Regions from separate parts of the Micromonospora sp. DT68 genome, predicted to be linked through region 2. Evidence: riboswitches for the same ligand, from Rfam matches in the RefSeq annotation. Region 2 holds a riboswitch; the other holds the start of a gene.
The links. Region 2 has a riboswitch for cyclic di-AMP ahead of ACPXB1_RS00485 (coiled-coil domain-containing protein). Riboswitches for the same ligand answer to the same signal wherever they lie in the genome.
Positions count from the first base shown of each region.

Region 1: linked by a shared signal. The riboswitch ahead of ACPXB1_RS07050 (NlpC/P60 family protein) and the one ahead of ACPXB1_RS00485 (coiled-coil domain-containing protein) in region 2 are both predicted to bind cyclic di-AMP.

Region 1 is NZ_JBNCNZ010000003.1:182,549-186,753, reverse strand. It holds gene ACPXB1_RS07055 (N-acetylmuramoyl-L-alanine amidase) at 1-1,247, opposite strand, end outside; cyclic di-AMP (ydaO/yuaA leader) riboswitch at 1,482-1,619, shown strand; gene ACPXB1_RS07050 (NlpC/P60 family protein) at 1,696-2,673, shown strand; gene dcd (dCTP deaminase) at 2,749-3,327, opposite strand; gene ACPXB1_RS07040 (pyridoxamine 5'-phosphate oxidase family protein) at 3,405-3,962, shown strand; gene ACPXB1_RS07035 (zinc metalloprotease) at 4,030-4,205, opposite strand, start outside.
Region 2 is NZ_JBNCNZ010000001.1:97,432-101,636, reverse strand. It holds gene ACPXB1_RS00495 (heavy metal translocating P-type ATPase) at 1-162, opposite strand, end outside; gene ACPXB1_RS00490 (YibE/F family protein) at 476-1,813, shown strand; cyclic di-AMP (ydaO/yuaA leader) riboswitch at 1,980-2,110, shown strand; gene ACPXB1_RS00485 (coiled-coil domain-containing protein) at 2,115-3,134, shown strand; gene ACPXB1_RS00480 (carbonic anhydrase) at 3,215-3,958, opposite strand; gene ACPXB1_RS00475 (helix-turn-helix transcriptional regulator) at 4,162-4,205, shown strand, end outside.

The sequences.
Region 1 (4,205 bases), on a different contig from region 2:
TACGGCCCCGGGTCCCAGTGCATCCCGCGCACTGTCGCCGCTGTGGTGCCGGGCACGTTGTCGTGGCCGATGATGTGCTGACGGTCCAGCGGGATGCCCAGTCGCAGCGCGAGGTGCCGCACGAGCTTCGCCGACGTCCGGTACATCGCCTCGGTGTACCAGGTGCCCTGCGCGGCGAAGCCCTCGTGTTCGAGCCCGATCGCCTTGGCGTTGACGTACCAGTTGCCGGCGTGCCAGGCGACGTCCTTGGTCTTGACGTGCTGGGCGATGTGCCCGTCCACCGAGCGCAGCGTGTAGTGCCAGCTCACGTAGGTCGGGTCCTGGACGAGCTTCAGAGTGGTCGCCCAACTCCCCTCGGTGTCGTGGATGACGATGTACTCGATCTTCTGCCGCTTCGGCCGGTCGGAGAGGTCGTGGTTGCCGTAGTCCCCGTCCCCGAACGCCTGGTAGGGCGCCGGGATCCACTCACAGGAGATGGTGCGGGGGCACTCCAGCCCGTCCGGGCGGGCGAGCTTGCGCAGGCCCAGCCGGTCCAGCCAGGTGCGCTCCGGCCGTACCGTGCGGGCCGGCAGGGTGACCCGCTGGCCGTCGTCGGTCACCCGGGACTCGCCGGCGCCGATGGTGGTGAAGACCTCGTCGGCGAAGGCCGCCGCGGCGTCGGCGCTGTCCGCGCCGGCGTAGCGGGCCACCGCGCCGTACCAGGCCGCCGGGTCGGTGCCGGCTCCGACCGGCGCGCCAAGCTCCCGCTGGTACGACGCCAGCAGCGCCGCCCCGCCCCTGATGTTCGCGTTCGGGTCGGTACGCAGCGACTCCGGTGCCTCGCCGGTCAGCGCGGCGGCGGCGTCAACGGTTTGCAGGGCGGCGCTGGACGGCGCGGGGTCAGCGGTTGCGCGAGGTGCCAGCGCGGTACGCGAGTCGTCGCCGCGCGGGTCCTCGGCGCCGGTGTCGTGGTGGCCGCCGCGGGGCAGGGCTGTCACGTGTCGGGCGTCGGTCAGGTGCATCGGGCCGTAGCCGCCGCTGGTGCTGGGTGTGCCGGCGTTGCTGTCCCAGCGGGACTCCAGATAGGAGACGCCGAGCAGCACGTCGGCCGGTACGCCGTACTCGCTCGCTGCGGCGGCGTACCGCTGCTGGCGGTCGGCGGTGGGTGCGGCGGCGACCGGACCGGAGGGCAGTGGCACCGCGGTCGCGGCGACCACGGCGGTGACCAGCAGTGCGCGTCGGCGGGACGGCAGGGTTGGACGGTGCATCGAACCCCCTAGATTGCGTGGGTGACTGTGAGGTCACCCTCCCGCCGGCCGGGAGCCTGCGTCAATACCTTTCCATGTATGGACTCCTGTGGAAAAAAACCTTCGCACGCGGTCCGTGACCCCGCAGAATCGCCACGGAGTGTCACTGGCGCACGGGTTGCGGATCGGTAACGGTCATCTCTACTCTGGTCAATCGTCGGCCCGGTAGCAGGTCTGCCCATCCCGGGCGGTAACGGACCGGCACCGCCGAGTCGCTTGAAGAACGAGCCGGGGACCCAGGTTCCCCCGGGGTGAATCCGCAGATCCTGCGGTAGGGCGCCGACTTCCCGCCCGAACCCGTCAGCTAACCCGGTAGGCGGTCAGGAAGAAGGAGTACGGAACCCCGGTGGCACTCCATGCCCCGCGGCCGTCGTCCGAGCGGTCGGCCTCAGCCGACCCCCTGCCGATCGTGCCGCGTCAACGCTGGCCCCGCTTCACCACAGCTCTTGCCGCCCTTGTCGGCGTCGCCGTCGTCCTGACCAGCAGCGCCACTGCGGCGCACGCGGACCCGTCCGTCGCCGAGATCGAACGCCAGATCGACGCCGACTGGAACAAGCTCGAACCGATCATCGAACGGCACAACGCCACCCGCACCGAGCTGGCCGCAAAGCGCAAGCAGGCGAACGCGCTGGCCGCCCGGATGGCCCCGTTGCAGCGCCAGGTCGACGCGGCCATGGACAAGGTCAGCGCCCTGGCCGTCCGCGCGTACATGGGTGAGAACGTCTCCACTGTCAACGCGATGCTCGGCAGCCGCTCGCCCAGCGAGATGGTCGGCCAGCTGGAAATGCTCGACCGGTTCGCCCACAACCAGCAGCAGGACGTCAAGCAGGTGGCCGACCTGCGCGACGAGTTGGCCCGGCAGAAGGCGCCGCTGGACGAGCTGGTCGCCGAACTGACCCTGACCGAGGCTCAGCTCGCGGCGAAGAAGAAGCAGATCAACGCCGAGATCGACAAGCTCCAGAAGCTGCGCCTCAAGGTGTACGGCAATGGCGGCGGCGGTCCGCTGCGTCCGGCGCCCTGCCCGGCCAGCTACCCCGGCGGCGGGGCGGGTACGGCTGTCAAGTTCGCCTGCGCCCAGATCGGCAAGCCCTACGTGTGGGGCGCCGAGGGCCCGAACTCGTACGACTGCTCCGGGCTGATGCTTGCCGCGTGGGCCAAGGCCGGCGTGTCACTGCCGCACAACGCCGCGCAGCAGAGCCGGGTGACAAAGGACGTCAGCCGCGCCGACCTGCGCCCCGGTGACCTGGTCTTCTACTACAGCGACATCCACCACGTGGGCATGTACGTCGGCGACGGCTGGGTGGTGCACGCCTCCCAGGCCGGTCAACCCGTCAAGATGAAGAAGGTCGACGACGGCCCGATCCACAGCTACGGCCGCCCCGGCTGAGATGTAAGGAGGGGCCCCTTCCTAACGCCTCAGGTAGAGGAGGGGCCCCTTGTTAACACCGAGCTGTCGAGCGGCTCAACGGGTCGGCCAGGCCCGCCAGTTCTGCCAGGAGCGGCTCGGCGTCGGCCCCCGCTGGCCCTGGTAGCGCGAGCCGTAGACCACCGAGCCGTACGGGTGCTCGGCCGGCGAGGAGAGCCGGAAGATGCAGAGCTGCCCGATCTTCATGCCCGGCCAGAGGGTGATCGGCAGGTTCGCCACGTTCGACAACTCCAGCGTCACGTGACCGGAGAAGCCCGGATCGATGAAGCCGGCGGTGGAGTGGGTGAGCAGGCCGAGACGGCCCAGGCTGGACTTGCCCTCCAGGCGGCCGGCGAGCTGCTCGCCGAGGGAGATCACCTCAAGCGTCGAGGCGAGCACGAACTCGCCCGGGTGCAGCACGAACGGTTCGCCGTCGGGCACCTCGACCACCGAGGTCAGGTCGTCCTGCTGCATGGCCGGATCGATGTGTGTGTAGAGATGGTTGTTGAAGACCCGGAACAGCCTGTCGAGTCTCACGTCGATGCTGGACGGTTGAACCAGAGTGGGCTCGAATGGCTCCAGGCCCAGCGTGCCGGCCTTGATCTCGGTGACCAGGTCCCGGTCGGAGAGCAGCATCGGACCACCATAGCGAGGCAGCCGGTGACCAGCGTGTCGAGGTCGCCCCTCGTACATTTGTTCGATAGAATGCCCGCATGGCTTCCTGGTCCGATTTTGCCGCCGACGAGCCCCGCCTCGCCGACGGGATCCGCGTTCTCCTGCAGCAGTACGGGCCGGGCTTCGGCTATCTGGCCACTGTCCGCGCCGACGGCGGTCCCCGCGTCCATCCGGTGTCCCCGGTCATCACCGACGAGGGCCTGTTCTGCTTCATCATCGACTCGCCGAAGCGCCGCGACCTCGAACGCGACGGCCGTTACGCCCTGCACTCGTTCCCGCCGGAGGAGAGCGACGACGAGGCGTACGTGGCGGGGCACGCCTCGCCGGTGACCGACCCGGCCCAGGTGGCCCGGCTGGCGCAGACCGCCCGAGCCGAGCCGCAGGTCGACTGGCGGCTCTTCGAGTTCACCATCGACGTGGCGATGCTGACCCGCCGCGAGCACCAGATCACCGGCATTCCCGGTCTCCCGCCGAGCCGTCCGGCCGTTCGGGTCTGGCTCGACCCGCGAGCCCCGGCGGCCGCGCCGCTCGGCGTACCCCAGGCTCGCCCGACCCGGCTCAGCCGCGACGTCAAGTGCACGACGGCCGCCGCCTGACCACGGCCCTAAAACGCTGGTGCCGGCTCCGTCGTGACGGAGCCGGCACCAGGTGTACGCGGGAGAGCTACGCCGCGCGGTACGCGTTCCAGGCGGTCAGCATGCGGCTGGCCTGCCCAGGGGTGAACTGGTACATGCACGAGTCGTAGGTGTAGTCCATGAAGTTGGTGATCGGGTCCAGGCCGGCCGCCGAGCAGGTGTTCCGCCCGGTCGGGCACTGGTAGGCCGGCGACGCCTCGGCCG
Region 2 (4,205 bases):
CACCGGGATGGTGAGCACCAGGCAGACCCAGAAGCGGCGACGGAACATCGCCGGGTCGTGCCCGGCGTGCTTGTCATGCCCGGCGTGCTTGCTCTGCGGGGAGGGTGCGGCGGAGGTGCCGTGCCGCTTGTGGTCGGGGTCGGGCGGTGACAGAGCCGGCATGCCTCAAACATGCCCGGTCGAGGGCCCGCCACGTACGCGGTTCGCTTATCCGACACCCCGTCACGAACTGCCGCCCCGATACAAGCTGGATAGCATCTCCCAGGATGAGCCTCCATACGCCGCCGCGCAGTCAGGCTGCGACGCCACCACGTCGTGGCGTCGCTTTCCGTCGATCGGGCCGGACGTTGACCGTCCGTGATCGGACGATCGCCGGACGGCGATCCGGCGCGCTTCCCGCGGCGTTTCCCCCGTCGACGGTGAACCGACCGCTCCGCTGACACGTACTTCGCACCGGATCGTTGGGAGTCTCGCATTGGGTTCCGACCACAGCCATTCCGCGCCACCCGCGCCGCCGCGGGTGCGACGGATCCTCGTCGCGACGGTGGTGCCGCTCTTCGTGGCCACCGTTCTCGCGGCGGTGGTGCTATGGCCACGGGACGGGTCGCCGCAGACCGATGGCGGGGCGGACGTGCCGCGGTACCACGGCACCGTGACCCGGGTGGTGACCGAGCCCTGCCCGCCGGCGCCGACACCCGAGGGCGGCCCGTCGGCCGGACCGTGCGGCACGGTGGACGTACGCGTCGAGGACGGGCCGAGCGCCGGCCAGCAGGTGCAGACCCCGATCCCCGCCGGGCCGGGCGCACCCCGGGTCGAGGTCGGCGACGACGTCATAATGGTCGAGCTGACCGACCCGACCGATCCCGCCGTCAGCAGTTGGAACATCGCCGAGCACCAGCGCGGAACGCCGCTGCTGTGGCTGGCTGTGGTCTTCGCCGCGGCGATCGTCGCGTTCGGCCGGTGGCGGGGCCTGGCCGCGCTGGCGGGGCTGGCGGCAAGCTTCGCCATCCTGCTCACCTTCGTGCTGCCGGGCATCGCCGCCGGCAGGTCACCGCTGCTGGTGGCTGTGGTCGGCGCCGCGCTCATCATGTTCGTGGTGCTCTATCTGACCCACGGGGTCACCGCACAGACCTCGGTAGCGGTCCTCGGCACCCTGGGCAGCCTGATCCTCACCGGAGTGCTCGCCACCGTCGCCACGGCCGCCACCCACCTGACCGGCTTCGGCAGCGAGGACGCCACCACACTGTCGATGTTCCAGGCCGACGTGGACCTGCACGGCCTGCTGCTCGCCGGAATCATCATCGGCTCACTCGGCGTGCTCGACGACGTGACTGTCACCCAGGCGGCCACCGTCACCGAGTTGGCGAACGCCAACCCGGGGCTGAGTCGATTGCAGCTCTACCGGGCGGCCACGCGGGTCGGCCGCGCCCACATCGCCTCCACGGTCAACACAATCGTCCTGGCGTACGCGGGCGCCTCGCTGCCGCTGCTGCTCCTGCTCACCGCCGACACACGACCCATCACGCAGATCCTGACAAGCGAGTTCCTGGCACAGGAGATCGTCCGCAGTGCGGTCGCCACACTCGGCCTGATCGCCGCCGTACCGCTGACCACAGGGCTGGCCGCTCTGGTGACCGCCGCCGGCTCGACACCGGCCGGCGACGCGCCCCGGCCGCGACCGGAGCGAGCCGACGTACTGGCTGCCCTCAGCCGTCCACGCGCGGGCCGGCCCGACCCCGAGCACACCCCACCCCCATCCACCGCCACCGACCAGTGGCCAGAGCCGGACAGGAGCACGAAGACGGCATGGTGACACTCCTCAGCGTGACCAGATCGGGCCCCCGCCCTGACGACCGCAGCACTGGTCACTCAACGCCATGGCGATATGACGCTTTTGGTGGGCATCCAGGCGTAGCTCACCCGGCCGACTCTCGGGTAACCTCGCTGCCGGTTACCGATGAAGGCGCGAAGCGGCGCCTGCGGTGCCACCGCCCAATCGCCAACCGGCGAGCCGGGGACCCAGGTACCTGGGGTGAATCCGCGCAAGCGGTAGGGGCCACTTCCGCCCCGAACCCGTCAGCTAACCCGGTCGGCGGTCGACGGAAGGGAACATTGTGACGGCACCCCTACGCCGCTGGTTGACACCTGTGGTGGCCGTGATCGCCGCACTGACCGTGCTCGCCGGGCCCGTACCGGCCCACGCCGCCCCGACGACCCCCACACCGTCCGGGCACGAGGAGGACGGCGAGCCGAAGCTGCTCAACGACGTCATCGAGCAGGCCAACCGCGACTACTCCGCCGCCAAGTCCAAGCTGGACAAGTCCAAGAAGCGGCAGCTGGAGTTGGCGATCGAGGTCGAGCGTGCCAAGGCCGACCTGGACGCGTTGGCACCACAGGTCGCGCAGATCGCCGCCCAGTCGTACCGCACCGGCCGCGTCGGCGCGATGGCGATGCTGCTTGACAGCAACGCTCCCGACACCTTCGTCAAGCGGGCCGCGGCCCTCGACGAGCTCAACATGATCAACGAGAAGAAGCTCGCCGAGGTCAACGCGGTGAAGATCCGCGCCGAGCAGGCCAAGCTGGCCCTCGACACGGAGGTCCGCGAGCAGCAGAAGCAGACCGCCCTGATGGCCAAGCGCAAGAGCGAGGCGGACAAGGCGCTCTCCCTCGTCGGCGGCAAGGGCTTCACAGGCGGTCTCGTGGACGCCACCTCGCCGGTCGCGAAGATCGGCCCGGGTCGCACCGCCGACGGCGACTGGAAGCCGCAGTCGTGCAGCGAGGACGACCCGACCACCTCCGGCTGCGTCACACCTCGCACCCTGCACGCCTACAAGGAGGTCAGGCGGGCCGGCTTCACCCGGTTCGTCGGCTGCTACCGCCCCGGCGGGCCGTGGGAGCACCCGAAGGGCCGCGCCTGCGACTGGTCGCTGCAGAAGAGCGGCTTCTCCCCGTGGCACAACGAGGACACCCGCAAGTACGGCAACAACGTCGCAGCGTTCCTCATCCGCAACGCCGACCGGCTCGGCATCTACTACGTGATCTGGAACCGGCAGATCTGGTTCCCGGCGACCGGGTGGAGCTCGTACAGCGGACCGTCGAACCACACCGACCACGTCCACATGTCACTGCTCTGACGGCACGTACCGCAGACGAGGGCCGCCCCGCACCACGCGGGGCGGCCCTCGTCGCACGTGGCGGGTCGGCGGTCCAGTTGTCAGGCGGCGGCGGTCGCGGCCGGGCCGTCCGGGACGCTCGGCACGTCGATGCTCGGCACGTCGAGGGTCGCGGCGCCGACCGGCACGGCGGTCACCGGACGCACCCCACCGATGGCGAGACGGTACGACATCCCCACCACCGCGCACCGGCCCTGCTCCACAGCCTCGGCCAGTACCGGCGACTGCCCGAGCAGCGTCTCGACAGTCTGCGCGATGTGGATGTCGACGATGCCGTCGATGTCGTCCACACCCTCGGCCGTGGCGCGCCGCAGGCTGGGCAGCACCGCGTCGACCACCGCGCGCAGGTGCCCCACGGGTGCCGTGCCGGTGGCGGCGGCCTCACGGGCCGCCTGCACGGCACCGCAGGAGTCGTGACCGAGCACCACCACCAGCGGGGTGCCGAGCACTGTCACCGCGTACTCCACGCTGCCCAGCACCTCCGGACCCACGATGTGCCCGGCCGTACGGACCACGAAGAGGTCACCCAGGCCCCGATCGAAGATGATCTCGGCGGCCAACCGGGAGTCGGAACAGCCGACGATCACCGCGAACGGGTGCTGCCCGTCGGCCACCGCGGCGCGGTGTTCGGCGCCCTGGTTGGGGTGGCGTGGAGCGCCGCTGACGAAGCGCCGGTTGCCGTCGGCCAGTTCGGCGTACGCCCGCGACGGCTCGGTGAGCGCCGGTGCCTGATCGGTGGCCCGCTGCGGCCCCGGCTGCCCGCCGGGCATTACGGAACGGCTCATCCCCGCACCTCGTCTCCACGCATTTGGCCTGCTCAACCCGCACGTCGACCGGCCCGGCGGCGGGCGCTGGCTCGGGCTCCACGTTCACACGCACCAGAAGATGCGTCAAGATATGCGTGATATAGATTTCATACGTTGGCCCGGTTCGACCCGCCTGCGACAGGCGCGAGGCGAGGGCGGGCAACCGGAGAGGCGGTCCCACGATGGCGAGCACGGCGACAGCTGACGGCAGCCCAGGCAGCGGCCG